DNA from 2 places in the Fictibacillus marinisediminis genome. Region 2 is predicted to be linked to the other one. Evidence: a T-box and tRNA genes for the amino acid it is inferred to sense, from the RefSeq annotation. Region 2 holds a T-box; the other holds one or more tRNA genes.
What was found. A T-box is a leader RNA that pairs with one kind of tRNA and senses whether it is charged. The one in region 2 lies ahead of leuS (leucine--tRNA ligase), so its partner is inferred to be a tRNA-Leu.
Positions count from the first base shown of each region.

Region 1 (15,798 bases), 2.9 Mb from region 2:
GTTCTGGAGGAGCGGAGTGTAGTTCGCCTACATGAGCACCGGAAGAACAAAGCTGACGAAGAGATTGGAAGCTGATCAATCGTCGATAAAGGTTAAGCTAGAAAGGGCGCACGGTGGATGCCTTGGCACTAGGAGCCGAAGAAGGACGGGACGAACACCGATATGCCTCGGGGAGCTGTAAGTAAGCATTGATCCGGGGATTTCCGAATGGGGGAACCCACCATCCGTAATGGGATGGTATCCATATCTGAATACATAGGATATGAGAAGGCAGACCCGGGGAACTGAAACATCTAAGTACCCGGAGGAAGAGAAAGCAAATGCGATTTCCTGAGTAGCGGCGAGCGAAACGGAATCAGCCCAAACCAGAGGGCTTGCCCTCTGGGGTTGTAGGACACTCAACATGGAGTTACAAAGGAACGGGGTAGATGAAGCGGTCTGGAAAGGCCAGCCAAAGAAGGTAACAGCCCTGTAGTTGAAACTTCGTTCCCTCCTGAGTGGATCCTGAGTACGGCGGGACACGTGAAACCCCGTCGGAATCCGGGAGGACCATCTCCCAAGGCTAAATACTCCCTAGTGACCGATAGTGAACCAGTACCGTGAGGGAAAGGTGAAAAGCACCCCGGAAGGGGAGTGAAAGAGATCCTGAAACCGTGTGCCTACAAGTAGTTGGAGCCCATTAACGGGTGACAGCGTGCCTTTTGTAGAATGAACCGGCGAGTTACGATAACGTGCAAGGTTAAGCTGATAAGGCGGAGCCGCAGCGAAAGCGAGTCTGAATAGGGCGCCATAGTACGTTGTCGTAGACCCGAAACCGTGTGATCTACCCATGTCCAGGGTGAAGTTCAGGTAACACTGAATGGAGGCCCGAACCCACGCACGTTGAAAAGTGCGGGGATGAGGTGTGGGTAGGGGTGAAATGCCAATCGAACACGGAGATAGCTGGTTCTCCCCGAAATAGCTTTAGGGCTAGCCTCGCGGCTAGAGTCCTGGAGGTAGAGCACTGATTGGACTAGGGGCCCCCACAGGGTTACCGAATTCAGTCAAACTCCGAATGCCAGAGACTTATCCGCGGGAGTCAGACTGCGAGTGATAAGATCCGTAGTCAAGAGGGAAACAGCCCAGACCATCAGCTAAGGTCCCAAAGTATACGTTAAGTGGGAAAGGATGTGGAGTTGCCCAGACAACCAGGATGTTGGCTTAGAAGCAGCCACCATTTAAAGAGTGCGTAATAGCTCACTGGTCGAGTGACTCTGCGCCGAAAATGTACCGGGGCTAAACGTATCACCGAAGCTATGGATTGTACCGTAAGGTACAGTGGTAGGGGAGCGTTCGAAGTGCAGTGAAGTCAGACCGGAAGGACTGGTGGAGCGCTTTGAAGTGAGAATGCCGGTATGAGTAGCGAAAGACAAGTGAGAATCTTGTCCATCGAAAGCCTAAGGTTTCCTGAGGAAGGCTCGTCCGCTCAGGGTTAGTCGGGACCTAAGCCGAGGCCGAAAGGCGTAGGCGATGGCCAACAGGTTGAAATTCCTGTACCACCTCCTTTCCGTTTGAACGACGGGGGGACGCAGGAAGGTAGGGAGAGCGCGCGATTGGAAATGCGCGTCTAAGCAGTTAGGCTGATTGTGAGGCAAATCCCGCAATCGTGAAGGCTGAGCTGTGACGGCGAGGGAAATTACAGTACCGAAGTCCCTGATCCTACACTGCCAAGAAAAGCCTCTAGTGAGGAAAGAGGTGCCCGTACCGCAAACCGACACAGGTAGGCGAGGAGAGAATCCTAAGATGATCGGGAGAACTCTCGTTAAGGAACTCGGCAAAATGACCCCGTAACTTCGGGAGAAGGGGTGCTCTGATAGGGTTAACGCCCGAGAGAGCCGCAGTGAATAGATCCAAGCGACTGTTTAGCAAAAACACAGGTCTCTGCGAAGCCGCAAGGCGAAGTATAGGGGCTGACACCTGCCCGGTGCTGGAAGGTTAAGAGGAGGGGTTATCCCTTACGGGAGAAGCTCTGAATTGAAGCCCCAGTAAACGGCGGCCGTAACTATAACGGTCCTAAGGTAGCGAAATTCCTTGTCGGGTAAGTTCCGACCCGCACGAAAGGTGTAACGACTTGGATACTGTCTCAACGAGAGACCCGGTGAAATTATAGTACCTGTGAAGATGCAGGTTACCCGCGACAGGACGGAAAGACCCCATGGAGCTTTACTGCAGCTTGATATTGGATTTTGGTACAGTTTGTACAGGATAGGTAGGAGCCTGAGAAGTCGGAGCGCCAGCTTCGATGGAGGCGTCGGTGGGATACTACCCTGACTGTATTGAAATTCTAACCTGGAACCGTGATCCGGTTCGGAGACAGTGTCAGGTGGGCAGTTTGACTGGGGCGGTCGCCTCCTAAATTGTAACGGAGGCGCCCAAAGGTTCCCTCAGAATGGTTGGAAATCATTCGCAGAGTGTAAAGGCACAAGGGAGCTTGACTGCGAGACCTACAAGTCGAGCAGGGACGAAAGTCGGGCTTAGTGATCCGGTGGTTCCGCATGGAAGGGCCATCGCTCAACGGATAAAAGCTACCCTGGGGATAACAGGCTTATCTCCCCCAAGAGTCCACATCGACGGGGAGGTTTGGCACCTCGATGTCGGCTCATCGCATCCTGGGGCTGAAGTAGGTCCCAAGGGTTGGGCTGTTCGCCCATTAAAGCGGTACGCGAGCTGGGTTCAGAACGTCGTGAGACAGTTCGGTCCCTATCCGTCGCGGGCGCAGGAAATTTGAGAGGAGCTGTCCTTAGTACGAGAGGACCGGGATGGACACACCGCTGGTGTACCAGTTGTTCCGCCAGGGGCATAGCTGGGTAGCTACGTGTGGACGGGATAAGTGCTGAAAGCATCTAAGCATGAAGCCCCCCTCAAGATGAGATTTCCCATCACGTTAAGTGAGTAAGACCCCTTAGAGATGATGAGGTTGATAGGTCTGGTGTGGAAGCGTGGTGACACGTGGAGCTGACAGATACTAATCGGTCGAGGGCTTATCCTTAAAATAATCAGAAGTTTGGATGAAGAAGTTATCTAGTTTTGAGGGAATATACCTCAAAATATGTCTGGTGGCGATAGCGAAGAGGTCACACCCGTTCCCATACCGAACACGGAAGTTAAGCTCTTCAGCGCCGATGGTAGTTGGGGGCTTCCCCCTGTAAGAGTAGGACGTTGCCAGGCATATACATATGGAGGATTAGCTCAGCTGGGAGAGCACCTGCCTTACAAGCAGGGGGTCGGCGGTTCGAACCCGTCATCCTCCACCATTATTTCGCCGGTTTAGCTCAATTGGTAGAGCAACTGACTTGTAATCAGTAGGTTGGGGGTTCAAGTCCTCTAGCCGGCACCACTTTCAAGAGCCATTAGCTCAGTTGGTAGAGCATCTGACTTTTAATCAGAGGGTCGAAGGTTCGAGTCCTTCATGGCTCACCATTTTCAAAAATTTTATATGCGGGTGTGGCGGAATTGGCAGACGCGCTAGACTTAGGATCTAGTGTCTTATGACGTGGGGGTTCGAGTCCCTTCACCCGCACCATACGGATGCGGAAGTAGTTCAGTGGTAGAATACAACCTTGCCAAGGTTGGGGTCGCGGGTTCGAATCCCGTCTTCCGCTCCATTTTTTTCTGCCTGCCGGGGTGGTGGAATTGGCAGACACACAGGACTTAAAATCCTGCGGTAGGTGACTACCGTGCCGGTTCGAGTCCGGCCCTCGGCACCAATTAAATTTATATGCGCCCTTAGCTCAGCTGGATAGAGTGTTTGACTACGAATCAAAAGGTCGGGAGTTCGAATCTCTCAGGGCGCGCCATATCGGGAAGTGGCTCAGCTTGGTAGAGCACCTGGTTTGGGACCAGGGGGTCGCAGGTTCAAATCCTGTCTTCCCGACCATCTTTGTTAAGGGGCCTTAGCTCAGCTGGGAGAGCGCCTGCCTTGCACGCAGGAGGTCAGCGGTTCGATCCCGCTAGGCTCCACCATTTCGAAAATGTGTTGACATTTTCTTTTTTAATGGGTATGATATGAAAGTTGCTGTTCGAAGCAGCGCATTAGTTCTTTGAAAACCAAACAAAAGCCAGGTAAGTCAGGGATTTTACAATCCCATCAATTTTTAAACTTTAAGAGCTATATCAAACACTTTATTGGAGAGTTTGATCCTGGCTCAGGATGAACGCTGGCGGCGTGCCTAATACATGCAAGTCGAGCGAACCAAAGAGAGCTTGCTCTCTGAGGTTAGCGGCGGACGGGTGAGTAACACGTGGGTAACCTGCCTGTAAGACGGGGATAACTTCGGGAAACCGAAGCTAATACCGGATGATAAAGAGAAACGCCTGTTTCTTTTTTGAAAGTCGGCCTTGTGCTGACGCTTACAGATGGGCCCGCGGCGCATTAGCTAGTTGGTGAGGTAACGGCTCACCAAGGCGACGATGCGTAGCCGACCTGAGAGGGTGATCGGCCACACTGGGACTGAGACACGGCCCAGACTCCTACGGGAGGCAGCAGTAGGGAATCTTCGGCAATGGACGAAAGTCTGACCGAGCAACGCCGCGTGAGCGATGAAGGCCTTCGGGTCGTAAAGCTCTGTTGTCAGAGAAGAACAAGTACCGGAGTAACTGCCGGTACCTTGACGGTACCTGACCAGAAAGCCACGGCTAACTACGTGCCAGCAGCCGCGGTAATACGTAGGTGGCAAGCGTTATCCGGAATTATTGGGCGTAAAGCGCGCGCAGGCGGTTCTTTAAGTCTGATGTGAAAGCCCACGGCTCAACCGTGGAGGGTCATTGGAAACTGGGGAACTTGAGTGCAGGAGAGAAAAGTGGAATTCCACGTGTAGCGGTGAAATGCGTAGAGATGTGGAGGAACACCAGTGGCGAAGGCGGCTTTTTGGCCTGTAACTGACGCTGAGGCGCGAAAGCGTGGGGAGCAAACAGGATTAGATACCCTGGTAGTCCACGCCGTAAACGATGAGTGCTAGGTGTTGGGGGGTTCCACCCTCAGTGCTGACGTTAACACATTAAGCACTCCGCCTGGGGAGTACGACCGCAAGGTTGAAACTCAAAGGAATTGACGGGGGCCCGCACAAGCAGTGGAGCATGTGGTTTAATTCGAAGCAACGCGAAGAACCTTACCAGGTCTTGACATCCTCTGACCATCCTAGAGATAGGACTTTCCCCTTCGGGGGACAGAGTGACAGGTGGTGCATGGTTGTCGTCAGCTCGTGTCGTGAGATGTTGGGTTAAGTCCCGCAACGAGCGCAACCCTTGACCTTAGTTGCCAGCATTCAGTTGGGCACTCTAAGGTGACTGCCGGTGACAAACCGGAGGAAGGTGGGGATGACGTCAAATCATCATGCCCCTTATGACCTGGGCTACACACGTGCTACAATGGGTGGTACAAAGGGTTGCAAAGCCGCGAGGCCGAGCCAATCCCAAAAAGCCACTCTCAGTTCGGATTGTAGGCTGCAACTCGCCTACATGAAGCCGGAATTGCTAGTAATCGCGGATCAGCATGCCGCGGTGAATACGTTCCCGGGCCTTGTACACACCGCCCGTCACACCACGAGAGTTTGTAACACCCGAAGTCGGTGGGGTAACCTTTTAGGAGCCAGCCGCCGAAGGTGGGACAGATGATTGGGGTGAAGTCGTAACAAGGTAGCCGTATCGGAAGGTGCGGCTGGATCACCTCCTTTCTATGGAGACATGAGTGCACTTAGATGCCTCATGAACTTACCTGAGCTTTTGTTTGGTTTTGAGAGAACTTCTCTCATCTATAATATGGTGCATGGGCCTATAGCTCAGCTGGTTAGAGCGCACGCCTGATAAGCGTGAGGTCGATGGTTCGAGTCCATTTAGGCCCACCATAACATTTTCATACAGACAAGATGGGGCCTTAGCTCAGCTGGGAGAGCGCCTGCCTTGCACGCAGGAGGTCAGCGGTTCGATCCCGCTAGGCTCCACCACTAGAAAATATAGTTGATATTTTCTTTTTTAGTCGGTATAATATGAAAGTTGTCTCTTGAAGACAACGCCGATATGCACCTGCGATTACTCGGTGCATGTAACACAGAAGGTTACACAGCGTTGTAGCCATGTTCCTTGAAAACTAGATAACGAAACATCCAAACAAAGCCAACTAATTCATTAGTTGTGCGCTGATTATGCAAGACCCATGATCTAACGATCATGTGAAACGATTCAGCTGAAAAGCTGATTCGGTTAAAGGTTAAGCTAGAAAGGGCGCACGGTGGATGCCTTGGCACTAGGAGCCGAAGAAGGACGGGACGAACACCGATATGCCTCGGGGAGCTGTAAGTAAGCATTGATCCGGGGATTTCCGAATGGGGGAACCCACCATCCGTAATGGGATGGTATCCATATCTGAATACATAGGATATGAGAAGGCAGACCCGGGGAACTGAAACATCTAAGTACCCGGAGGAAGAGAAAGCAAATGCGATTTCCTGAGTAGCGGCGAGCGAAACGGAATCAGCCCAAACCAGAGGGCTTGCCCTCTGGGGTTGTAGGACACTCAACATGGAGTTACAAAGGAACGGGGTAGATGAAGCGGTCTGGAAAGGCCAGCCAAAGAAGGTAACAGCCCTGTAGTTGAAACTTCGTTCCCTCCTGAGTGGATCCTGAGTACGGCGGGACACGTGAAACCCCGTCGGAATCCGGGAGGACCATCTCCCAAGGCTAAATACTCCCTAGTGACCGATAGTGAACCAGTACCGTGAGGGAAAGGTGAAAAGCACCCCGGAAGGGGAGTGAAAGAGATCCTGAAACCGTGTGCCTACAAGTAGTTGGAGCCCATTAACGGGTGACAGCGTGCCTTTTGTAGAATGAACCGGCGAGTTACGATAACGTGCAAGGTTAAGCTGATAAGGCGGAGCCGCAGCGAAAGCGAGTCTGAATAGGGCGCCATAGTACGTTGTCGTAGACCCGAAACCGTGTGATCTACCCATGTCCAGGGTGAAGTTCAGGTAACACTGAATGGAGGCCCGAACCCACGCACGTTGAAAAGTGCGGGGATGAGGTGTGGGTAGGGGTGAAATGCCAATCGAACACGGAGATAGCTGGTTCTCCCCGAAATAGCTTTAGGGCTAGCCTCGCGGCTAGAGTCCTGGAGGTAGAGCACTGATTGGACTAGGGGCCCCCACAGGGTTACCGAATTCAGTCAAACTCCGAATGCCAGAGACTTATCCGCGGGAGTCAGACTGCGAGTGATAAGATCCGTAGTCAAGAGGGAAACAGCCCAGACCATCAGCTAAGGTCCCAAAGTATACGTTAAGTGGGAAAGGATGTGGAGTTGCCCAGACAACCAGGATGTTGGCTTAGAAGCAGCCACCATTTAAAGAGTGCGTAATAGCTCACTGGTCGAGTGACTCTGCGCCGAAAATGTACCGGGGCTAAACGTATCACCGAAGCTATGGATTGTACCGTAAGGTACAGTGGTAGGGGAGCGTTCGAAGTGCAGTGAAGTCAGACCGGAAGGACTGGTGGAGCGCTTTGAAGTGAGAATGCCGGTATGAGTAGCGAAAGACAAGTGAGAATCTTGTCCATCGAAAGCCTAAGGTTTCCTGAGGAAGGCTCGTCCGCTCAGGGTTAGTCGGGACCTAAGCCGAGGCCGAAAGGCGTAGGCGATGGCCAACAGGTTGAAATTCCTGTACCACCTCCTTTCCGTTTGAACGACGGGGGGACGCAGGAAGGTAGGGAGAGCGCGCGATTGGAAATGCGCGTCTAAGCAGTTAGGCTGATTGTGAGGCAAATCCCGCAATCGTGAAGGCTGAGCTGTGACGGCGAGGGAAATTACAGTACCGAAGTCCCTGATCCTACACTGCCAAGAAAAGCCTCTAGTGAGGAAAGAGGTGCCCGTACCGCAAACCGACACAGGTAGGCGAGGAGAGAATCCTAAGATGATCGGGAGAACTCTCGTTAAGGAACTCGGCAAAATGACCCCGTAACTTCGGGAGAAGGGGTGCTCTGATAGGGTTAACGCCCGAGAGAGCCGCAGTGAATAGATCCAAGCGACTGTTTAGCAAAAACACAGGTCTCTGCGAAGCCGCAAGGCGAAGTATAGGGGCTGACACCTGCCCGGTGCTGGAAGGTTAAGAGGAGGGGTTATCCCTTACGGGAGAAGCTCTGAATTGAAGCCCCAGTAAACGGCGGCCGTAACTATAACGGTCCTAAGGTAGCGAAATTCCTTGTCGGGTAAGTTCCGACCCGCACGAAAGGTGTAACGACTTGGATACTGTCTCAACGAGAGACCCGGTGAAATTATAGTACCTGTGAAGATGCAGGTTACCCGCGACAGGACGGAAAGACCCCATGGAGCTTTACTGCAGCTTGATATTGGATTTTGGTACAGTTTGTACAGGATAGGTAGGAGCCTGAGAAGTCGGAGCGCCAGCTTCGATGGAGGCGTCGGTGGGATACTACCCTGACTGTATTGAAATTCTAACCTGGAACCGTGATCCGGTTCGGAGACAGTGTCAGGTGGGCAGTTTGACTGGGGCGGTCGCCTCCTAAATTGTAACGGAGGCGCCCAAAGGTTCCCTCAGAATGGTTGGAAATCATTCGCAGAGTGTAAAGGCACAAGGGAGCTTGACTGCGAGACCTACAAGTCGAGCAGGGACGAAAGTCGGGCTTAGTGATCCGGTGGTTCCGCATGGAAGGGCCATCGCTCAACGGATAAAAGCTACCCTGGGGATAACAGGCTTATCTCCCCCAAGAGTCCACATCGACGGGGAGGTTTGGCACCTCGATGTCGGCTCATCGCATCCTGGGGCTGAAGTAGGTCCCAAGGGTTGGGCTGTTCGCCCATTAAAGCGGTACGCGAGCTGGGTTCAGAACGTCGTGAGACAGTTCGGTCCCTATCCGTCGCGGGCGCAGGAAATTTGAGAGGAGCTGTCCTTAGTACGAGAGGACCGGGATGGACACACCGCTGGTGTACCAGTTGTTCCGCCAGGGGCATAGCTGGGTAGCTACGTGTGGACGGGATAAGTGCTGAAAGCATCTAAGCATGAAGCCCCCCTCAAGATGAGATTTCCCATCACGTTAAGTGAGTAAGACCCCTTAGAGATGATGAGGTTGATAGGTCTGGTGTGGAAGCGTGGTGACACGTGGAGCTGACAGATACTAATCGGTCGAGGGCTTATCCTTAAAATAATCAGAAGTTTGGATGAAGAAGTTATCTAGTTTTGAGGGAATATACCTCAAAATATGTCTGGTGGCGATAGCGAAGAGGTCACACCCGTTCCCATACCGAACACGGAAGTTAAGCTCTTCAGCGCCGATGGTAGTTGGGGGCTTCCCCCTGTAAGAGTAGGACGTTGCCGGGCACGAACGAAGCACTGCTGGAAAGATTCCAGCAGTGCTTTTTTGTCTGTTCTTTTTTATGACAATGATGGGTTTGGCATGTAAAGGGTGAAAAGTCGCACGTAAAGTCTCCATTCCCGCATGTAATCCCTTCAAAGTCGCACGTAAAAGGGCCGAAGCCGCATGTAAACCGTACAAACCCGCAAGTAACGATCCCGAATCAACAAAGTAGAACCTTCAAACCTTATCCATTAGCCACAAAACACGAAAGAATAAAGCCAATACAAACTAATTACTTGTTCTATATTTCATAAAACCATCGAGGGATCAACCCATAAGTATGAAAATGACGTGATATGCAAGTAAATCTTGTCGAATCGCAAGTAACGGCTGTGAAATCGCAAGTAAACGCTGCCGAACCGCAAGTAAACAAGCCAACGCCGCAAGTAATCCCACCAAATCCGCAAGTAACGATCCCGAACCAACAAAGTAGAACCTTCAAAACCTTATCCATTAGCCGCAAAAAGATGATTTTCAAAGAGAATACGAAAGAATGAAGCCTATACAAGCTAATTACTTGTTCTATTTTTCATTAAACCATCGAGGGATCAACCAAATGAGGTGGTCTGCATCTCGCTGCTTAGGGCGTGCTCGGAGCAAAGGAAATTCGGTGGTTAGCTATAGCGAAGAGGTCACATCCTTTCCCATACCGAACACGGAAGTTTACTCTTAAGCGCCGATGGTAGTTGGGGGCTTGCCCCTGTATAAGTAGGACGTTGCCGGGCACGAATGAAGCACTGTTGGATTATCCAGCGGTGCTTTTTTGTCTGTTCTTTTTTATGACAATGATGGGTTTGGCATGTAAAGGGTGAAAAGTCGCACGTAAAGTCTCCATTCCCGCATGTAAAACCTTCAAAGTCGCACGTAAAAAGGCCAAAGCCGGATGTAAACCGTACAAACCCGCAAGTAACACTCCCAAATCACCCAAGGCAGACCGTCTGGATCACTCTTATTTCGCCCGCAGCCCTCCAATCGCTCTCATTAGTCCCTTTTTCAACAAAACCTAAAAACCGCACAAAACTTTTGAAATCTAAAACTTCCTTGAGCCCAGGCTCTGTAAAGTGTTGTTTGTTTTCGACACAGAAAAGTCCTCAATTGTTACGATTAATCCCAAAAATATCGGGTAATACTGTGATAGAAACAGATAGTCCCCCAATCATGCGAAAAGTATACATTAGTTGCATAAACCCTGAAAAAGCGTCTATAATATGATTGTATAGTCAAAGATAGTCAAAGTCAGAGGGGAGGGGAGCAGGTTGAAAAACATCTCAGACATCATTGAAGCATATTTAAAGCAGGTCATCGCGGGATCAAATGAGACGTTCATTGAAATCAAGCGTACGGATATTGCTGAAAAGTTCCAGTGTGTCCCTTCCCAAATTAATTATGTTATCAACACCCGTTTTACGGTGGAAAAAGGCTTTGTTGTAGAGAGTAAACGGGGCGGCGGGGGATACATTCGAATCATTAAAGTCAAAACAGAGAATTACGTCGACCTTATTGATCAGCTGCTGCTTCTTATCAATGATCGTATTTCACAAGGAAACGCGGAGAATGTTATTTTGCGGTTGCTTGATGAGCAGATCGTATCCGAACGCGAGGCGAGGATTATGCTAAGCGTGACAGATCGCTCTGTTTTACACGTGTTAGACCTTCCTGAACGTGATCAGCTACGAGCCGAATTATTAAAAGCAATGATTCGGACATTAAAATTTAGAACCAGATAACGATGTATCACATTTATTAATAGGGAGGGGAAAAAAATGTTCTGCCAGGAATGTCATGAGCGGCCTGCCACTTTACACTTTACGAAGATTGTAAACGGCAAGAAAACAGAATTCCATATTTGTGAGCATTGTGCAAAAGAAAAAGGAGAATTCCTTCCGGGGTCGAATACTTTCTCTATTCATCAGCTGCTCTCTGGATTGCTTTATGGAGATCCTTCCATTTCGGGAACGGCTTCTTCAGGACTTTCTCAACAGTCGGTCCTCGCTTGCCCTCAGTGCGGCATGACCTACAATCAGTTTGCCAAATCCGGCAGATTTGGCTGCAGCCATTGCTACGAAGTTTTTGATTCGAAGCTGGACCCTATTTTAAAGAGGGTGCATGGCGGGAATACAAGACATGCCGGGAAAATTCCGAAACGGATTGGCAGCGGGCTTCAAGAAAAACGCGAATTGGAAAAATTAAAGCAAGCGATGCAGCAGTATATCTTAAATGAGGAATTTGAGAAAGCGGCAGAGACCCGTGATCAAATTCGGCTTTTGGAAAAGCAAAAGCACCGGGAAAAGGGGGAATAGAGCATGTCACTTGAACATTTTATAAGTGAAGCTATCAGTCCCTGGATGAAAAAAGAAGGACCTGATTCAGATATTGTGTTAAGCAGCAGAATCCGGCTGGCCCGAAATCTCGAAAAGTATAATTTTCCAGATCTGGCTTCCAAGGAGGAATCTGAGGCTGTTATTCAGACATTAGCGGGGGCTTGTAAGGAAAAAAGCTGCGGGAATTTCGGAGAGTTTGAAATTCTTCATCTCGACCAGCTAAAATCTCTCGCAAAAAGGGTATTGGTAGAGAAGCACTTAATCAGCCCTCATCTTGCAGAACAATCAAAGTTTGGTGCAGTGATGCTTAATCATGATGAGTCTGTGAGCATCATGGTCAATGAAGAAGACCATCTCCGGATCCAGTGCCTTTTTTCGGGTTTCCAGCTGAATGAGGCTTTAACCCTCGCAGCTGAATTGGATGACTGGATCGAACAAAAGGTGGATTATGCGTTTGATGAGGAACGAGGCTACTTGACCAGCTGCCCGACGAATGTTGGAACAGGATTGCGTGCTTCCGTTATGATGCATCTGCCAGCTCTGGTCTTAACGAAACAAATCAGCCGTATTATACCGGCCATCAACCAGCTGGGTCTCGTAGTCCGTGGGATATATGGGGAAGGAACGGAAGCTCAGGGCAATGTTTTTCAAATCTCCAACCAGATAACCCTTGGAAAATCAGAAGAAGATATTGTGGAGGATTTGCGGGGTGTGGTCCTTCAGCTTATTCAGCAAGAGAGAACTGCAAGAAAAACTCTGCAGGACGGTTTAAAAATCCAGCTTGAAGACCGGATCTTCAGGTCGTATGGAGTTCTGGCGAACAGCCGGATCATCCAATCGAAGGAAGCTGCACAGTGCCTATCCGACGTCAGGCTGGGAATAGACCTTGGGATTGTTGAAGGAATTTCCCGATCCATATTAAATGAATTAATGATACTTACACAACCGGGCTTTTTGCAGCAATATGCCAATGAAATGTTGAATCCTGATGAGCGTGATATCCGTAGGGCAACGCTAATAAGGGAAAGAATCAAACTTGAAGAAGCTTAAAATTTGAATGGGAGTGTGAATGATTATGATGTTTGGTCGATTTACAGAACGAGCTCAAAAGGTACTTGCGCTGGCACAGGAAGAAGCAATCCGTTTAGGCCATAATAATGTTGGCACCGAGCACATTCTGCTTGGCTTGATCCGTGAGGGTGAAGGAATTGCCGCTAAGGCGCTTCACGTTCTTGGTCTTGGACCTGAAAAGATCCAAAAAGAAGTAGAAACCTTAATTGGACGCGGCCAGGAATCCGTGCAAACCATCCATTACACTCCAAGAGCAAAAAAGGTTATTGAACTATCCATGGATGAAGCCCGTAAATTGGGACACTCATACGTGGGCACGGAGCACATCCTCCTGGGACTGATCCGTGAAGGTGAAGGAGTGGCAGCCCGTGTACTGAATAATCTCGGAGTGAGCTTGAATAAAGCGCGCCAGCAGGTGCTTCAGCTTCTTGGAAGCAATGAGGCATCATCCAATCACCGGGGTTCTTCTACGAATGCGAACACACCGACACTTGACAGCCTTGCAAGAGATCTGACGGCGATTGCTAAGGATGGAAGTCTTGATCCAGTCATCGGCCGTTCAAAAGAGATTCAAAGGGTCATTGAGGTACTGAGCCGCAGAACAAAGAACAACCCAGTCCTCATCGGTGAGCCGGGTGTTGGTAAAACGGCGATTGCAGAAGGTCTTGCTCAGCAGATCATCAATAATGAAGTTCCGGAAACGCTTCGTGATAAAAGGGTCATGACACTCGATATGGGAACGGTCGTTGCCGGTACCAAGTATCGCGGTGAATTTGAAGACCGTCTCAAGAAAGTCATGGATGAGATCCGCCAGGCGGGGAACATCATTCTATTTATCGATGAGCTGCACACATTGATTGGAGCAGGCGGTGCAGAAGGCGCCATCGATGCATCGAATATTCTTAAACCTGCCCTTGCCCGCGGTGAGCTTCAATGTATCGGAGCGACCACACTGGATGAGTACCGAAAGTATATTGAAAAGGATGCAGCGCTTGAACGCCGCTTCCAGCCAATCACAGTAAATGAGCCGACAAAAGATGAAAGTACACAGATTTTACAAGGTCTCCGCGACCGTTATGAAGCGCATCACCGTGTCACCATTACAGATGATGCCATTGAAGCAGCCGTAACGCTGTCTGACCGTTACATTTCTGATCGCTTCCTACCGGATAAAGCGATTGACCTGATCGACGAGGCAGCTTCTAAAGTGAGACTGCGTTCCTATACTGCACCGCCAAACCTAAAAGAGCTTGAACTGAAGCTTGAAGAAGTTCGCAAGGAGAAAGATGCTGCTGTTCAAAGCCAGGAGTTTGAAAAAGCAGCTTCCTTAAGAGATACTGAGCAGCGTCTTCGCGAGGAACTTGAGAAAACGAAGAACGTATGGAAAGAGAAGCAAGGTCAGGAGAATACAGAGGTAACGCCGGAAGATATCGCGCAGGTTGTCTCCAGCTGGACCGGTGTTCCAGTCTCCAAACTGGCTGAAGAAGAAACGGAACGCCTGTTGAAGCTGGAAGATATTCTTCATAACCGTGTCATCGGGCAAAATGAAGCGGTTCAGTCCATCTCAAAAGCCATTCGCAGAGCCCGTGCCGGCTTGAAAGATCCGAAGCGTCCGATCGGTTCGTTCATCTTCTTGGGACCTACTGGAGTAGGTAAAACCGAGCTGGCCCGTGCGGTAGCCGAATCCCTGTTCGGTGATGAGGATGCGATCATCCGCATTGATATGTCTGAGTACATGGAGAAACATACGACTTCACGACTAGTTGGTTCACCTCCAGGCTATGTTGGACACGAGGAAGGCGGACAGCTGACAGAAAAAGTAAGACGCAAGCCATACTCTGTTATCCTGCTTGACGAGATCGAAAAAGCGCATCCTGAAGTGTTCAACATTCTGCTTCAAGTGCTTGAAGACGGACGACTGACAGATTCGAAAGGGCGTACAGTAGACTTCCGCAACACCGTCGTCATCATGACATCCAACGTTGGAGCCAGCACGCTCAAGCGCAACAGCTCTCTAGGGTTTACGGTTCACACGGAAGATCAGCAGTATAATGACATGAAAACGAAAGTGATGGCTGAGCTGAAAAAAGCCTTCCGTCCAGAGTTTTTAAACCGTATTGATGAGATTATTGTCTTCCATGCCCTTGAAAAGACACATCTCAAACAGATCGTTACACTTATGGCCGATTCACTTATCAAACGTTTGAAAGATCAGGGCATCGAGATCGAAATCACTGAAGCGGCACTCGATAAGATCACCGATGAAGGCTATGATCCGGAGTACGGAGCGCGTCCATTGCGCAGAGCCCTTCAGCGTAAGATTGAGGACCGCCTGTCAGAAGAACTGCTAAGAGGAAACATCAGCAAAGGAAACACCGTCAAAATTGATGTGGATAATAATGACTTTGTTGTTGAGACCGTCGGTGCTACATCGTAAATGATGGGATTTTGTCCAATTGTATAGAAATAAATACAAAAACCCGGGAGGCAGTCACGTCTTCCGGGTTTTTGTCGAATCATTTTCTGTATTTTATCTAAATTCCAAATGCCCCCATTGGAAAGAGAGCCTGCTTTTTTGTTAAGATAAAGACAGCAAGATTAAAAAAAGAGAGAATGGTCCAGCTGCTCCATAGCAGTCTGGAAATAGAGGAGAAATAGATGGCCAAAAACAAGTCTGTTTTTATGTGCCAGGAATGTGGGTATGAATCACCGAAATGGATGGGAAAATGCCCGGGATGCAACAAATGGAACACGATGGTGGAAGAAGTCATCAAGCGTGATACCCAGACAAGAGGCCTGACAACTTCTTCGGCTTCAGGCACCCAGCAAAAGCCCCAATCCATAGTTGATATAAAAAGTGAACAGGAGCCGCGCATCAACACTCATACGATTGAGCTGAACCGGGTGCTCGGCGGAGGAATTGTTCCTGGTTCATTGGTGCTCGTGGGAGGAGATCCTGGAATCGGGAAGTCCACCCTTCTGCTGCAAACCTCGGCAAAACTGGCCCAGC
Region 1 covers NZ_JAIWJX010000002.1:92,547-108,344, forward strand. The annotation lists rRNA gene LCY76_RS00535 (23S ribosomal RNA) at 91-3,028, shown strand; rRNA gene rrf (5S ribosomal RNA) at 3,092-3,207, shown strand; tRNA gene LCY76_RS00545 (tRNA-Val) at 3,218-3,293, shown strand; tRNA gene LCY76_RS00550 (tRNA-Thr) at 3,301-3,376, shown strand; tRNA gene LCY76_RS00555 (tRNA-Lys) at 3,384-3,459, shown strand; tRNA gene LCY76_RS00560 (tRNA-Leu) at 3,478-3,562, shown strand; tRNA gene LCY76_RS00565 (tRNA-Gly) at 3,570-3,644, shown strand; tRNA gene LCY76_RS00570 (tRNA-Leu) at 3,658-3,746, shown strand; tRNA gene LCY76_RS00575 (tRNA-Arg) at 3,760-3,836, shown strand; tRNA gene LCY76_RS00580 (tRNA-Pro) at 3,840-3,916, shown strand; tRNA gene LCY76_RS00585 (tRNA-Ala) at 3,927-4,002, shown strand; rRNA gene LCY76_RS00590 (16S ribosomal RNA) at 4,162-5,711, shown strand; tRNA gene LCY76_RS00595 (tRNA-Ile) at 5,806-5,882, shown strand; tRNA gene LCY76_RS00600 (tRNA-Ala) at 5,906-5,981, shown strand; rRNA gene LCY76_RS00605 (23S ribosomal RNA) at 6,243-9,180, shown strand; rRNA gene rrf (5S ribosomal RNA) at 9,244-9,359, shown strand; rRNA gene rrf (5S ribosomal RNA) at 10,003-10,121, shown strand; gene LCY76_RS00620 (CtsR family transcriptional regulator) at 10,653-11,123, shown strand; gene mcsA (protein-arginine kinase activator protein McsA) at 11,160-11,696, shown strand; gene mcsB (protein-arginine kinase McsB) at 11,700-12,767, shown strand; gene clpC (ATP-dependent Clp protease ATP-binding subunit) at 12,793-15,225, shown strand; gene radA (DNA repair protein RadA) at 15,447-15,798, shown strand, end outside.
Region 1: it encodes a tRNA-Leu, which carries the amino acid that the T-box ahead of leuS (leucine--tRNA ligase) is inferred to sense. The anticodon was not compared.

Region 2 (15,798 bases):
TTTAATAGAATTTAACGGAGAGCGTCAGTCTGTTTCTGAAAGTGATTTATAATATTGCCCTTTTTCTTGGTATTCGCGGCGGATCCTGTCCATGTCGGCAATATCTTCTGCGTTCAGTTCCCGGATCACTTTGGCAGGACGGCCGAATGCAAGGGTGTTCGGCGGAATCTTTTTGCCCGGAGGTACGAGGCTGCCGGCTCCGATAAACGCTCCTTCACCGATTTCAGCGCCGTCAAGTACAAGAGATCCCATGCCGATCAGTGCGTTTTTTCGAATGATGCTGCTATGTAAGATCACGCTGTGCCCCACGGTTACTCCGTCTTCCAGAATAAGAGGCCGATTAGGGCTCTGGTGAAGAACAGAATTATCCTGAACATTGACGCTATTACCGATAATGGTAGGAGAAACATCTCCGCGTATCGACGAGTTAAACCAAATAGAGCTGTATTCACCGATCGTAACATCGCCTGTAATGGTTACATAATCCGCAATATAGGCAGTCTCTGAGATAACCGGGTGTTTGCCATTGTAAGGGTAGATCAAAATATCACATCCTATTTCGTATAAAATAATAAAAACAAAGCGCTTCAGCTTTTCAACCTATTCTATCAAATGAAAGTTTAATTGAAAATTATTTCGAGAAGGGGATGGGGTTATGTGGAAGTGGGAAACTAAGGACGAAGCTAAGGGTGTCGTCATTATGGTCCATGGCGCTGGAGAATACCATGGGCGCTATGAATGGGTGATTCAGCAATTTAATCTGGCTGGCTTTCACGTCCTGATGGGAGATCTTCCAGGACAGGGGACGACGACTCGCCGCAGGGGGCACATCGACTCGTTTGATGAATACATCACGGCCATTGAGACGTGGATTGGTGAAGCTGCTCACTACTACCTGCCCGTATTTCTCTTCGGCCACAGCATGGGCGGGCTTGCTTCGATCCGTGCGGTTACGGAAAGATCCTTTAATATCAAGGGCATCATTCTTTCGTCTCCATGTCTCGGACTCGCGAGCCAGCCGTCGAAGGGAATTGACACCTTGTCAAAAGTATTGAATAAAGTGGCGCCATCTGTTAAATTTGCTGCAAACATTGAACCTGTAAATAAAACAAGGAATGAGCAGGTATTGCTCCGGGATTCAACGGACACCCTTCTTGTAGACCGTGTATCTGTCAGATGGTACCGGGAGCTTGTGAATGCAATGAAGATGGCCAATACACATACCGGCCGGTTTCCAAACATTCCGCTGCTCGTCATTCAGGCAGGAGATGACCGGATCGTGGACAAACTGGCTGTCCGTGACTGGTTTAACCAGTTAGAACTGCACGACAAAATGTACAAAGAATATCCCGGACTGTATCATGAAGTACTGAATGAACCGGAAAGGGACGACGTGTTTAAATTTATTAAATCCTATTTGAATCTGCATTTTTGATTTTTTGATAATTGCTAGGGGTGGGAATTGAATGAGTGTACCGAATCAACCATGGGCATTAATGTATCGCATCTATCGCAATGTTCTGCCCGATGTTTCTCTCTTTCTTGAACAATGGCGTGAAAAAGCAGAATTGATTCCGAACGAAGAACTTAGAAAACAAGCATTGATGAGCATTGATACGAAGGAATTTCACTGCCAGGGAGGAGCGATTCTGGCCCTCCTGGCCGGAGATCAAAGAAAAAGAGTGATCGAATTTGTAGTGGCTTATCAGACGATCAGCGACTATCTGGATAATCTTTGTGACAGAAGCACATCGCTGGACCCGCTGGATTTTGAGGCTCTTCACGAATCCATGATTCATGCGCTTACACCGGGTGCAGAACGCAAAAATTATTATCGCATGAGGGATGATCAGAATGACGGGGATTATTTATGGAGCCTTGTTCAAACCTGCCAGACCATTCTTAGTGAAATACCGCATTACGATTCAATCTCAGATTCATTGCTTGATTTGGCTCACTATTATTGTGATCTGCAAATACATAAGCACGTGGTCATTGAAGAAAGAGTTCCGCGGCTGCAGGCTTGGTTCAGCAGCCATAAAGATTCTATCCCAGCGATGAGCTGGTATGAGTTCTCAGCTTGTACAGGTTCAACGCTCGGTATTTTTTGCCTCGTTTCGTATGCATCACAGGAAAGCCTTACGAAGGAACAAGTGAAAGTCATTAAGAACGGCTACTTTCCGTGGGTGCAAGGCCTTCATATTCTGCTCGACTATTTTGTGGATCAGGAAGAAGATAAAGAGGGCGGCGACCTTAATTTTTGCTCTTATTACGAAAACGGCAATCAGCTTCTTGAGCGGTTTGGGCATTTCGTCCAGCAAGCGGATAACAGCATTGACCGCCTGCCAGACCGCAAGTTTCATAAATTGATCAACCGTGGTCTATTAGGCATCTATCTGGCTGACCAAAAAGTCGACCGCCATCCGGGAATTAAAAAGACGGCAGGAAAAATCATGAGAATGGGCGGAAGCTATACTCTCTTTTTCTATATGAACCGAAGACTAATGCAAAGAGTAAGACCTTCCATCTAAAAAAGGAGCGGAAACTGCTGCGGCAGATTCCACTCCTTTTTATCTTTTCTCAATGGCGACAATAAAGGGAGGATCGTTCTTTTGGTTGATGAATCCGTACTGCAGGACATGAGCCATTTGCTGATCGAGGCCCTGAGCATATTCCATAACTGCGTCTCTTTCCGTTTTTCCTTCCGGGTGTCCGTGGTAGATCACCAATACAGCAAGGCCTCCCGGCGCCAGCAGATCAAAAAGCTGGTTAATGGCTTCGATGGTGGATTCACTCTGAGTTACAATTTCTTTATCTCCGCCAGGCAAATAGCCGAGATTAAAAACAGCACAGGCTATTTTTCCGTGAAACGAATCTGGGATATATGATTTCATATGATGATGTCCGGTGTTAAAAAGCGTTACATTATTTTCGGCCTCATGCTCCAGCAGACGTTTTCTAGTGTTTACAATCGCCTCTTCTTGTATATCAAAACCAAAAACATTGCCCTCTCTTCCGACGAGGCGGGAAAGGAATAATGTGTCATGGCCATTTCCGCATGTGGCGTCAATGACAGCACTGCCTTTTAGAACCGCACTTTCCAGCAATGTCCGTGCAAACGGAAGTATACCCTGGATCTTCATAGTGGTTGTACCGTTTCCTTTTTATAAAATTTCCCTTGAAAGCTGTCCCTGCGTTCCATTTCGGATTCAATGGCATTCAGTACTTTCCACTTGTTCATGCTCCACATCGGCCCAATCAGCAGATCAGGCGGTCCGTCACCAGTGAGACGGTGGATCATCATGTCAGGGGAAAGGATTTCGAGCTGGTCGCAAACGAGCCCGACATACGTATCAAAATCTAAAAATTCCAGCATTCCCTGGTCATATTGCTTTACCATCGGCGTTTTTTTCAACAAGTGCAGCAGATGGATCTTTATGCCCTGCACATCGAGCTTGGCGACTTCTTTCGCGGTCTCCATCATCATTTCAGGTGTTTCCAGGGGAAGCCCGTTAATAATGTGGGAGCATACACGAATATTATGCTTACGGAGCTTATTAACGCCATCAACATACGTTTGATAATCGTGTGCACGGTTAATAAGCAGAGCTGTCCGTTCATGGACCGTTTGCAGACCAAGCTCCACCCATAGATAGGTCCGTTCGTTCAGATCAGCGAGATATTCAACTGCATCATCAGGGAGACAATCCGGGCGGGTCGCGATCGCAAGGCCTACTACACCTTCCTGTTCCAAGACCGTCTCAAACATTTCGCGAAGTTTTTCAACCGGTGCGTATGTGTTGGAGAAGGCTTGAAAATACCCGAGATATTTCCCCTTTTTCCATTTGAGGTGCATGCGTTCTTTAACGGTGTTGAACTGGGTAATCAAGTCATCCCGCCGGTCTCCGGCAAAATCACCGGACCCGCTCTGAGAACAGAACGTACAGCCGCCATAAGCAGCTTTCCCGTCACGATTCGGGCAGTCAAACCCGCCATCCAGCGGAATCTTAATAATCTTCTCATTAAAATGGCTCCGCAGATGCTGATTCCATGTATAAAAACGTTTATCGCCATAATGGGCGGGAATAATCGATTGAGACATTGTGTCACTCCTTAGTTAGAAAAGCTGAAAGGGCCGTTTTGAGCTGAAATCCCGCATTCGGGCGCCTGAGCTATACCCAAGCCCCTTCTTACACACTACAAGCCATTTTAGCACGGGGGGAGCAAATCTCCAACAGGAAGAAAATGAGTGATTTTATGGGAAAAGGCGTATCTGCGGATTGTCACCGGGCATAAAAAGCTCTACAATACTTAGGGGTATTTCTTTCTTGTTAGGGGGGCTTTGATTGCCTAGACCGCTTTGGCTGCTGGTGATTGGAATGGTCCTGAATGTTACGGGAGCATCGTTTTTGTGGCCGGTGAATACCATTTATATCCATGAGCATCTTCACAAGTCATTGACAGTCGCCGGCATCGTGCTCATGTGTAACTCAGGAGCGGGGGTTCTCGGGAATCTTGCCGGGGGTATTGTGTTTGACCGTCTTGGGGGATACAGAGCCATACTCACTGGTGTATCTGTCACATTGGCAGCCCTGATTATGCTTGTTTTTTATCATGATTTTATGTTCTACGCTTCTCTCCTGGCTGTCATCGGTTTTGGCATGGGTATTACTTTTCCATCGATGTACGCGATGGCGGGAACCGTTTGGAAAGAAGGAGGAAGAAAAGCGTTTAACGCCATCTATGTCGCTCAGAACGTCGGTGTTGCTGCCGGTGCGGCATGCGGTGGGCTTGTCGCTTCCTATTCCTTTCAATGGTCTTTTGTCGGTAACGCATTGCTTTGTGCGCTGTTTTTCCTGCTCGTTCTGTTCGGGTATAAGGGTATCAGCAATAAAGCTTCCGAAATTGCACCAGAAACGATTTTAACGCAAGATTCTAAGATTAAGAACAAAACCATCTTTACCGGGCTTCTGATTTTGTGCGGCGGTTACTTGCTGGCCTGGATCAGCTATGTGCAATGGCAATCGACCATTGCCGTTTTTACGCAGGAGGCGGGGATAAGCCTGAAGCTTTACAGTCTGCTTTGGACAGTTAACGGAGCATTGATCGTATTGCTGCAGCCCGTGCTGGCCTACATATTAAAACACTGGATTACTTCAACAAAAACTCAAATTCTCGTAGGCTATCTTATTTTTATCGTTTCATTTGTAACGGTCAGCCGTGCCGAAGCATTCTCAGGTTTTATGGGAGCCATGGTCATTTTGACGATAGGTGAAATGTTCGTCTGGCCGGGTGTGCCGTCCATCGCCAATGATCTGGCTCCGGCAGGAAGGGTAGGTTTTTATCAGGGAATCGTCAACAGTACGGCAACGGCCGGGCGGATGATCGGCCCGTCTTTTGGCGGAATTCTTGCAGATGTGTGGGGAATGAAGTCTGTTTTCGGCGTGATTTTTGTTTTGTTTATGATCAGTATTGTGCTTACTCAAATCTATGACCGGAAGATTGCTGTTGGAGGCCTTTCACAGAAAAAGACAGGTTAGATAGGAGAGCTGAATGGAAAACTTCTTGGCTTTTAACTTACAAGAGATGCCTTTTGTCATTATTTCATTGGTTATTGCGTTTACGGTTCATGAATTTGCTCATGCTTATGCAGCGTATCTGTGCGGTGATTCTACGGCTAAAGACCAGGGCCGATTGACGCTTTCACCTGTTGCCCATCTTGATCCGATCGGTACGATCCTTTTATTGATCGCCGGTTTTGGCTGGGCTCGGCCAGTGCCTGTGGACCGCAGGAATTTTAAACGTCCTCATTTATATAGCATTCTCGTATCAATCGCGGGACCTCTGAGCAATATTTTAATTGCAATAATAGGAGTTATCATCTTTTATGCCCTCTTTTCAACCGGTGTAGTGGACAGTGTGCCGGAAAAGGGAGTCGACTTTATCGACAAGATGATCAACATGCTCGTTTATTTGAATGTTCTGCTGTTTGTGTTTAATTTATTGCCGATCCCGCCTTTGGATGGCTATCGTGTATTGGAAGACTTGGCACCTAACCGAATCAGGGCCAAGATGATTCAATATGAACATATTGGTGTGATCATTTTTTTGATCCTTATCATTACGCCGCTGGACAGATATACCATCTATCCGATTTTTAATACAATTGTTCCTTATGTGGCGAACTTGGTGGACAGCTTGATCCGGCCATTCTTTGAATCTGGTATATAACTAGGAAAAAAGGGCTAAGCTGAGTAGCAAGCAGACTTGACATTTGACGTTTGAATTCATACAATACAAGTTAAATATGGTAAATTACGATGATAAGGATCAGTAAAAAAGCAGAAGGATATAGAGAGTTGACGGACGGTGCAAGTCAACCCTGAACCTTTTTGAACTCACCTTGTAGTTGCAAAAGTGAAAAGAAAGCTTTAGCTTTTGCCGTACACCCGCGTTAAGGGACCAATGAGCGAGCGTGTTCTTTTGCGCTAATGTGGGTGGTACCGCGGCAGGTTATGATGACATAAACACAACCTTTCGTCCCTGAATGATTTAGGGGCGGAAGGTTTTTTATTTTGCCTTTAATTTGCTAAAGGATGAATGTAAGTGACAGGGAGGAAGAGAAAATATGCATTACGATCACAAAAAGATTGAGCCGAAATGGCAGCAGTACTGGGAAAAGAATAAAACGTTCAAAACGGAAGAGGAATACTCCAAGAAGAAATTCTATGCACTGGATATGTTTCCTTACCCGTCTGGAGCCGGTCTTCACGTAGGACATCCGGAAGGTTACACAGCAACGGACATCCTTTCCCGAATGAAACGCATGCAGGATTATAACGTGCTACACCCAATGGGATGGGATGCGTTCGGTCTTCCGGCTGAGCAATATGCGCTTGATACCGGTAATGACCCTGCCGAGTTTACTGAAAAGAACATCAATACATTCCGCCGCCAGATCAAAGAGCTAGGCTTCTCTTATGACTGGGACCGTGAAGTAAACACAACTGATCCGGAATACTACAAATGGACACAGTGGATTTTCATCCAGCTGTATAAAAAAGGATTGGCCTATGTTGATGAAGTGCCTGTTAACTGGTGTGAAGCGCTTGGCACAGTACTTGCCAATGAAGAAGTCATCGACGGCAAGAGCGAGCGGGGCGGCCATCCCGTCGTCCGTAAGCCGATGAGACAGTGGATGCTGAAAATTACGGCTTATGCGGACCGTTTGCTTGAAGATTTGGAAGAGCTGGATTGGCCTGAAAGCTTGAAAGAGATGCAAAGAAACTGGATCGGCCGTTCAGAAGGTGCGGAAGTTCATTTTGGAATTGACGGACATGACAAACAGGTAACGGTGTTTACGACTCGTCCGGATACGCTTTTTGGGGCGACGTACCTTGTCCTTGCTCCTGAGCACTCTTATGTGAATGAAATTACAACAGAAGAGCAGAGTGAAGCAGTAGAACAATATAAGAATGATGTAGCAACCAAATCCGATCTTGAGCGTACAGAGCTGGCCAAAGAAAAAACCGGTGTGTTCACAGGCGCATATGCCGTTAATCCGGTAAACGGCAAGAAGGTGCCAATCTGGATCGCTGATTATGTACTTGCCACCTATGGTACAGGTGCGATCATGGCCGTTCCTGGGCATGATGAGCGTGACCATGAATTTGCTGTGAAATTTGACCTTCCGATTATCGAAGTCGTAGAAGGCGGAGACGTACAGACAGCTGCCTACGCAGGAGACGGCAAACATGTTAATTCAGATTTCTTGAACGGTCTTGAAAAAGAAGAAGCCATTGAGAAAATGAACAGCTGGCTTGTAGAGAATCACAAGGGTGAAAAGAAAATCACTTTCCGTTTGCGTGACTGGCTGTTCTCCCGCCAGCGTTATTGGGGAGAACCAATCCCGATCATCCTTTGGGAAGATGGAACAATGACACACGTCCCAGAAGAAGAGCTTCCGCTGCGCTTGCCAATCGTCAAAGAGATCAAGCCGTCCGGCACAGGTGAATCCCCTTTAGCTAACGTAGAAGACTGGGTGAATGTCGTTGATCCGGAAACCGGCTTGAAAGGACGCCGTGAAACGAATACCATGCCGCAATGGGCAGGAAGCTGCTGGTACTATCTAAGGTACATCGATCCTAAAAACAGTGAAGCTTTGGCAGATCCAGAGAAAATCAAGCACTGGCTGCCGGTGGACATCTATATCGGCGGTGCAGAGCATGCGGTACTTCACTTGCTGTACGCGCGATTCTGGCATAAGGTTCTTTACGATCTAGGCGTAGTTTCCACAAAAGAGCCGTTTCAGCGGTTGTTCAACCAGGGAATGATTCTTGGTGAAAACAATGAAAAAATGAGTAAATCCAAAGGCAATGTGGTTAACCCGGATGAAATCGTAGCTTCCCACGGAGCAGATACTCTGCGTATGTATGAAATGTTCATGGGACCGCTAGATGCATCCATCGCATGGAGTACGACCGGCTTGGATGGATCCCGCAGATTCCTTGACCGTGTATGGCGTCTGCTTGTTGCAGATAACGGTGAGCTTAACACGTCCATTCAAGATCAGCATGGTACAGATTCCTTTGAACGTGTATATCATCAAACGGTGAAAAAGATCACCGAAGATTTTGAGGGGCTTCGCTTTAACACAGGAATCTCTCAATTGATGGTATTCGTTAACGAAGCCAATAAGCAAAACGTACTTCCTAAGTATGCTGCTGAAGGGTTTGTGAAGCTGCTTTCCCCGATCGCTCCGCATATTGCTGAGGAGTTATGGGAAAAGCTAGGGCACAGCGGGTCTATCGCATACGAAGCTTGGCCGGTGTGGGACGAAGCGAAACTAGTGGAAAAAGAAGTGGAAATCGTTGTACAGATCAACGGTAAAGTAAAAGCCAAGCTTAGCGTACCGGCTGATATAACGAGAGAAGACATGGAGCAGGCAGCGATGGATAGCGATGCGGTCCAAAGCAGCATCGAAGGCAAAACGGTACGTAAAGTGATTGCGGTTCCTGGCAAGCTCGTGAACATCGTAGCCAATTAATAAAAGACTTTGACAGAGGTGAATATAATGGAAGATCAAATCAAAACGATCACTCCCGAAGAAGTAAAAAGCAAGCTGAAAAAGGGTGAAACAATTTCTCTCATTGATGTTCGTGAGGATGAAGAAGTCGCTGAAGGAAAAATTTCCGAGGCGAAGCATATCAAAATGATGGAAGTTCCAAATCGTTTAGACGAGATCAACAAAGACGAGGAGCATATCCTCATCTGCCGCTCAGGAAAAAGAAGCGAGAATGTAGCTCATTTTTTACAGGAAAACGGTTATAAAGTGAAGAACATGGTTGGCGGTATGATGGCCTATGGCAAGGATTCAGAATAACTTTAGTTAAGACATAAAAGAACCGGCTGCTATTGAGCAGCCGGTTTTTTTCATGCAGTTTTACTTTTTACATAAATTACCTTTATTTTTTCTTCAATAAACTTAACGAATGAGCCGATATAAGAATATAACGACTCTGGAGGATAGACATGCATAAACAAAACCTACACTATTTTTTCATACTTCTATTCGCAGCCCGCATGTTTATTGAACAAACTGGCTATTTGCAAAACAATCTGGCTGACCTTTTATTTGATGCAGTGTTTGCTCTTATTCTCATATTTATGTATTTCCGGGTTGCTAACAAACATAAGCAGAACAGCGCTTTTCTTGAAAAAGAAATTGAAGAGCACAAGTCCACGATGGATGAGCTTAGAAAAAGCCGGGAAAGGCTTCAGGATATTTTTGATACGATTGATGTTGCCATCTGGTCACATAATCTTAAACAGAACAAACTGATGATCACCCCGGGAATTGAAAAACTTTATGGATACAGCTTGGATACGTTCATTCAAGATGTTGAGCTTTGGAAGAAAGTCATTCATCCTGAAGATTATCCAATCATTGAAAAGAGAGCGAAGAAGATAGCACGCGGAGAAACGGTGACCAGCGAGTACCGTATTACGAGGCCAAACGGAGAAATACGATGGATCCAGGACCGTGGGATTCCAATCCTTGACGAATCTGGTGAACTGGTTGACTTCAGTTCAATTCTTTATGATATCACCAACCGAAAACAAGCAGAGAGCACGATTGACCACATGGCTTATCATGATGATTTGACTGGATTACCGAACAGGCACAGGTTTCAGGAAGTGCTGGAACAGAAAATGTTTGAAGCAGACATCAGCAAAAGCAGGATCGCTGTGATGTTTGTTGATTTAGACCGTTTCAAAATAATAAATGATACGCTCGGCCACCGCTTTGGTGACTTATTGCTTCAACAGGTTTCCTTTCAGCTGAAAAATCTTGTCCGCCCTACGGACCACGTGTTTCGCCGAGGCGGAGATGAATTTATTCTATTGATTGAAAATACGGACGAAGCGGAAGTGAAACAGCTTTCTTTGCGTATTTTGAATCAGTTTAAAAAGCCCATCCTGATCAGAGGTCATGAGATTTTCACTACGCTTAGCCTTGGTATCTCCTTTTATCCGGGACATGGACTTGATGTGGACGAACTCATCAAAAATGCTGACACTGCCATGTACGATGCAAAAGAAAAAGGTAGGGATAATTATCAATTTTTCAATGCTTCTCTTAACGAATCAATGAGGGTGAAGATGCATCTGGAGAATGGCCTTCGCAAAGCCGTTCATCGTCAAGAGTTTACCCTTTGTTACCAGCCCTTAATTTACCTGCCGACGGGGCGGATAATTGGTACAGAGGCGTTAATCCGCTGGGAACACCCGGAATTCGGCAACATTCCGCCATCTGATTTTATTCCGGTGGCTGAAGATACAGGGCTGATCATTCCCATTGGTGATTGGGTGATAGAAGAAGCATGCCGGCAAAATAAAGTTTGGCAGAACGAAGGGCATGAAAAACTGAGCATCGCTGTGAATATTTCGGTGAAACAGCTGGAGGATCCGGGGTTTCCTGACAGGATAAAAAAGATTCTTGCTTCTTTTGATATGGACCCTTCTTTTCTTGAACTGGAGATCACAGAAGGGATGATGCAAGACTTTGATTCTTCCATTCCTAATATCAAAAGACTGAAAGATCTAGGTTTGAAAATATCCATCGATGATTTTGGAACCGGCTATTCCTCATTAAGCTACTTAAAGGTACTTCCGATCGACACTTTGAAAATCGATAAATCATTTTTGGATGATAGCCTCGAAAGCTTTCGGGGGCAAGCGCTTGTCAAAACGATTATTGATATGGGAATCAACTTACAGTTTAATGTGATCGCAGAGGGTATAGAAGATCGGATGCAGGTGGAATTTCTGCTTTCTCAAGGCTGTTTGATCGGGCAAGGATATTTTTACAGCGAGCCGTTATCTCCGACAAAATGCGAAGAATTCTTCCAGAAACACTTATCACCAAGGTGAATATAAGATAAATTTCATTTTTCCTTGTCGACAAAACGGAGATCACTCTTCAAAACTAGTGGAGTTTTTACAAAGGATTCGACTTAAGTGATAGGGAAAACATACCCAGGAGGTGCTGGAGTATGCTGAAAATAAAGTTGTTTGATGAAGAACATGAAGCTGACCTGGAAGAAGCGGTTAACGGCTTTTTGGAGAACCTCCATGAATCGAACATCAAAGATATCAAGTATCAGGTTTCGATCAGTGACAGTTTAAGGGAGGAAGAGGAACCTACCATATACTCCTATTCTATAATGGTTATTTATATTGAATAAAAAAAGGGAACTCCCTCGGCATGAGCTGAGGAGGTCCCTTTTCTTAATGTATTGCAGCATTCGTACCTGCCAAATGTCCGGTTACGAAGGCAACCGTTATGTTATAGCCGCCAGTATAGCCATGCAGATCTAAAACTTCTCCGCAGAAATAAAGTCCTTCTTTCATTTTTGAGGCCATGCTCTTTGGTTCAATTTCCTTGATGGAAACACCGCCGCCTGTTACGAACGCTTTCTCGATGGAAAGTGTACCGTTCACTTCAAATGAAAATCGTTTAAGCATTGAGACGAACTGGCGCAGGCTTTGTTTGTTAAGGTGTTCACTCGTCACATCAAGCGATATGTTCGCTTTCTCCAATAAGAACAGCAAATATCGTTCTGGCAGAAAGCCTTTCAGAACATTTTTTATCGCTTTTTTCGGATCTTCTTTTAAGAGGCTATTTACGGATTGAAACAGTTCTTCTTCTTTTTGATCCGGAAAAGAATCAATGGACATCGTTATCGATTTGGTTTCAAACTTCTTCAGTGCTTTTACAACATACTGGCTTGATCGCAGGGCAGCAGGTCCGGATATTCCGAAATGCGTGAAGATCATGTCCCCTCTATGAGATTTGATCAGCTTTCCCTTCGGATTCCAAACGGAAAGCTCTGCCTGGCGGAGAGAAATACCCTGCAGTGTTTTGGATTTAACATAAGGTTCCGAAGAGGTGATCGGAACCTCTGTAGGATACAGCTCTGTAATGGTGTGCCCTGCTTTTTTTGCCCAGGCATAGCCGTCTCCTGTTGAGCCGGTATGAGGGACCGATTTTCCTCCGACTGCAATAATGACAGCTTTCGCAGGAATGACGGTACCGTTTTTTAGAACAACTTCTTTTACATGATCGTCTGTGTAATTGACGGTTTCTACTGGGGTGTTTGTCCAGATTTTTACGTTCAGTGATTCAATTTTCTTTAAGAGTGCAGCCACAACATCGCCGGCCTTGTTGCTGACAGGGAACATCCTCCCGTTGTCTTCTTCTTTCAGAGCGATACCAAGCCCTTCAAAAAAAGAGATGATGTCTTCATTGTTAAAGATTGAAAACGCACTGTATAAAAAACGCCCGTTGCCGGGGATATGTTTAATAATTTCATCAATCGGGAGCCGATTCGTTACATTGCACCGGCCTCCTCCTGAAATAGCAAGCTTTCTGCCAAGCTTGTCTCCTTTATCAATGAGCAGCACGCGGCTGCCCTTTGATGCTGCAGCGACCGAGGCCATCAAACCGGAAGGGCCTCCTCCAATAACCACTACATCATATTTCATGTATGCACCTGCTTCCTTTTATTACAACCAAAAAGATACCATAAATTTTGTGAAATGAAAAACTCTGTCTCTGCAGAGTGCTTATGTTACAATACTAATGTTGTTCAAGAAGACCAAATTAAAGTATGCTTATTTGCAGCACTAAATAGTAGGAGATGGATTCATGTCTCGGTTATTGCGAGGAACGTTAATTTTAACTGCAGCAACATTCTTTTCAAAATTTATCGGATTGATTTATATTGTTCCGTTTAATGCTCTTGTGGGAACAAAAGGTCTTGCACTATACGGATACGCTTATAATCCTTACACGATTCTTCTAAGTATCGCAACGATGGGCGTACCGCTGGCCGTTTCAAAGTTTGTATCAAAATATAACGCTCTCGGCGATTACGCCACAGGCCGGAAGCTGCTGAAATCTGGATTGTTCATCATGACGTTGACCGGCTTTGCCGCATTTCTTGTCCTTTATTTCATCGCTCCCGTGTTATCGTCAAACATCCTTGGAAAACATGGCGGGAACGGAAATACTGTAGATGATATTACCTTTGTTATTCGGATGGTAAGTACTGCTCTTATCTTTGTTCCTTCCATGAGCCTGATCAGAGGTTACTTTCAAGGATTTCAATCCATGGGACCAACAGCAGTTTCCCAGGTGGTTGAACAGATCATACGAATATTATTTATTCTTATTGCGAGCTACGTTGTCATCCATGTGCTGAATGGCACCTTGACCACTGCGGTAGGCCTTGCAACTTTTGCTGCGACGGTAGGGGCAGTGGGAGGACTGCTTGTTCTCCTATGGTACTGGAACAGACGGCGTCCTTATTTGAAAAAAATGTACGAACAGTCCACTGTGGATTCGGGGGTTTCACTGCCAGCAATCTACCGCGAGATTGTTTCGTATGCGGTGCCCTTTGTAGCCGTTGGACTTGCAATCCCGCTCTATAAAATTATTGATCAGTTTACGATTGTTAACACACTGCAGCGGACAGGCTACAGCCAGCCGAAGGCAGAAGATGTATTTGCGATGGTCACACAGACATCACATCAGCTTGTTATGATTCCGGTGTCCCTTGCGACGGCATTTGCTCTAACCCTTATTCCCATCATCACAAAGTCTTATACAGAAGGGGATTATGACGCGTTAAACAAGCAGATCACACAATCTTTTCAGATCACTTTGTTTTTAACAGTGCCAGCAGCAGTCGGTTTATCGGTCCTTGCGTATCCAGCCTATGGAACGCTCTTTACACTCAACGACATCAAGCTGGGCGGCGAGCTTCTGCGCTGGTATTCTCTATCGGGAATATGGTTTGCGATGTTTACGGTTACCGCGGCGATCATGCAGGGGTTAAACCGGCAAAAATACGCGCTGTTCAGTCTTTTAGTCGGCATCTTGTTTAAGCTGACCCTAAACATTCCTCTCATTTATTTATGGAAAGGCGTCGGCTCAATAATTGCTACCAACATCGGGTACACGGTTTCCATTTTAATCAATCTGTATGTGATTAAGAAATATGGAGAATTCTCGTTCAAATGGGTATTACGCCGAGCCATCCTGATCTTTGCTTTCGGTTTGGCTATGGCAGCCGCTGTTTATGTCATCAAAGCTCCGATTGAAAGTTCATTTCATGGGGTTTATACGAAGACCAGAGGCATTGCCGTTCTGGCAGCTGGAATTCTCTCAGGAGGGCTCGTTTATTTCGCCCTCTCCTACAAATCTGGTTTGATACAGATTGTCTTGGGACAGCGGTTCAGTTTCCTGAAAAGAAAAAAAAAGAAAGCAACGTAAAAAGAAGGTCCTTTTGGGCCTTCTTTTCTGGGATAAAAGAGGTTGGCATTGAAGTAGTGTCTAGCTTTCCTTTAATCATTTTGTTCATCGTACCATTTCAGCTGATTGCCGATACTATAGCCTTCGAGTGGTACTTCAAACTGGAAGCCGGCCTTAGCCAGCTCTGGCTGAAGATGTTCTCTGTAAACCCAGCCTCCATGCAAATAAACAGTGCATTCTTCCGGTTTTTCATGGTTTAGCAGCTCTTCTACGACTTTCCGCGCCCAATCGTGCTTTTCCTTTGAGGAAAAATTCTTAATCGAAACATTATAGGGCTCGATCCACTGATCCTGAGTAAGAAACCCTTCTTTTGCGCTGTAAAAATAAAATGCGTCATAATTCTGCTTTGCAAAATGAACAGATTTTAAGAACAAAGGACTTATGTATAAATCTATAGCTGCTGCGGGATGGTTCAGTTTCTTTCTGGCAGTCGCCAGCAGGCCGATTTTCCGTTTCATCTAACAATCTCCTCCTATAGTACTAAAATACCCGCGTTTACTAATTATAAAGCAAAATTTTGTAAATTTATAGGAAAATATACTTATAAAAAGAAATGAGGTCCAAGAAAAAAATGAGAATCGATAAATTATTAGCCAATATGGGATTCGGAACCAGAAAAGAAGTGAAACAGCTGCTAAAGAAGGGTGCTGTCCTCGTGGACGGAATACCTGTGAAAGACAGCAAGACAAAAGTGAATCCTGAAATGCAGAAGGTTACTGTACACGGAGAAGAAGTGGTCTTTAAAGATACCATTTACCTCATGATGAATAAACCGCCTGGGGTGATATCGGCAACGGAGGATCACGTACAGGAGACGGTCATCGATCTTTTGGAGGAGCAGGATCAAATTCTTTCACCTTTTCCTGTCGGCCGCCTGGATAAAGATACAGAAGGTCTCCTCATACTAACGAACGACGGAC
Region 2 covers NZ_JAIWJX010000002.1:3,037,783-3,053,580, reverse strand. The annotation lists gene LCY76_RS16205 (VOC family protein) at 1-52, shown strand, start outside; gene LCY76_RS16200 (gamma carbonic anhydrase) at 25-543, opposite strand; gene LCY76_RS16195 (alpha/beta hydrolase) at 656-1,435, shown strand; gene LCY76_RS16190 (tetraprenyl-beta-curcumene synthase family protein) at 1,467-2,531, shown strand; gene mnmM (tRNA 5-(aminomethyl)-2-thiouridylate-methyltransferase MnmM) at 2,571-3,143, opposite strand; gene mnmL (tRNA modification radical SAM protein MnmL/YtqA) at 3,140-4,102, opposite strand; gene LCY76_RS16175 (MDR family MFS transporter) at 4,347-5,540, shown strand; gene LCY76_RS16170 (site-2 protease family protein) at 5,554-6,231, shown strand; T-box leader at 6,312-6,548, shown strand; gene leuS (leucine--tRNA ligase) at 6,629-9,046, shown strand; gene LCY76_RS16160 (rhodanese-like domain-containing protein) at 9,074-9,382, shown strand; gene LCY76_RS16155 (putative bifunctional diguanylate cyclase/phosphodiesterase) at 9,532-11,433, shown strand; gene LCY76_RS16150 (sporulation protein Cse60) at 11,556-11,747, shown strand; gene LCY76_RS16145 (BaiN/RdsA family NAD(P)/FAD-dependent oxidoreductase) at 11,791-13,047, opposite strand; gene LCY76_RS16140 (putative polysaccharide biosynthesis protein) at 13,211-14,839, shown strand; gene LCY76_RS16135 (DUF6884 domain-containing protein) at 14,911-15,336, opposite strand; gene LCY76_RS16130 (pseudouridine synthase) at 15,450-15,798, shown strand, end outside.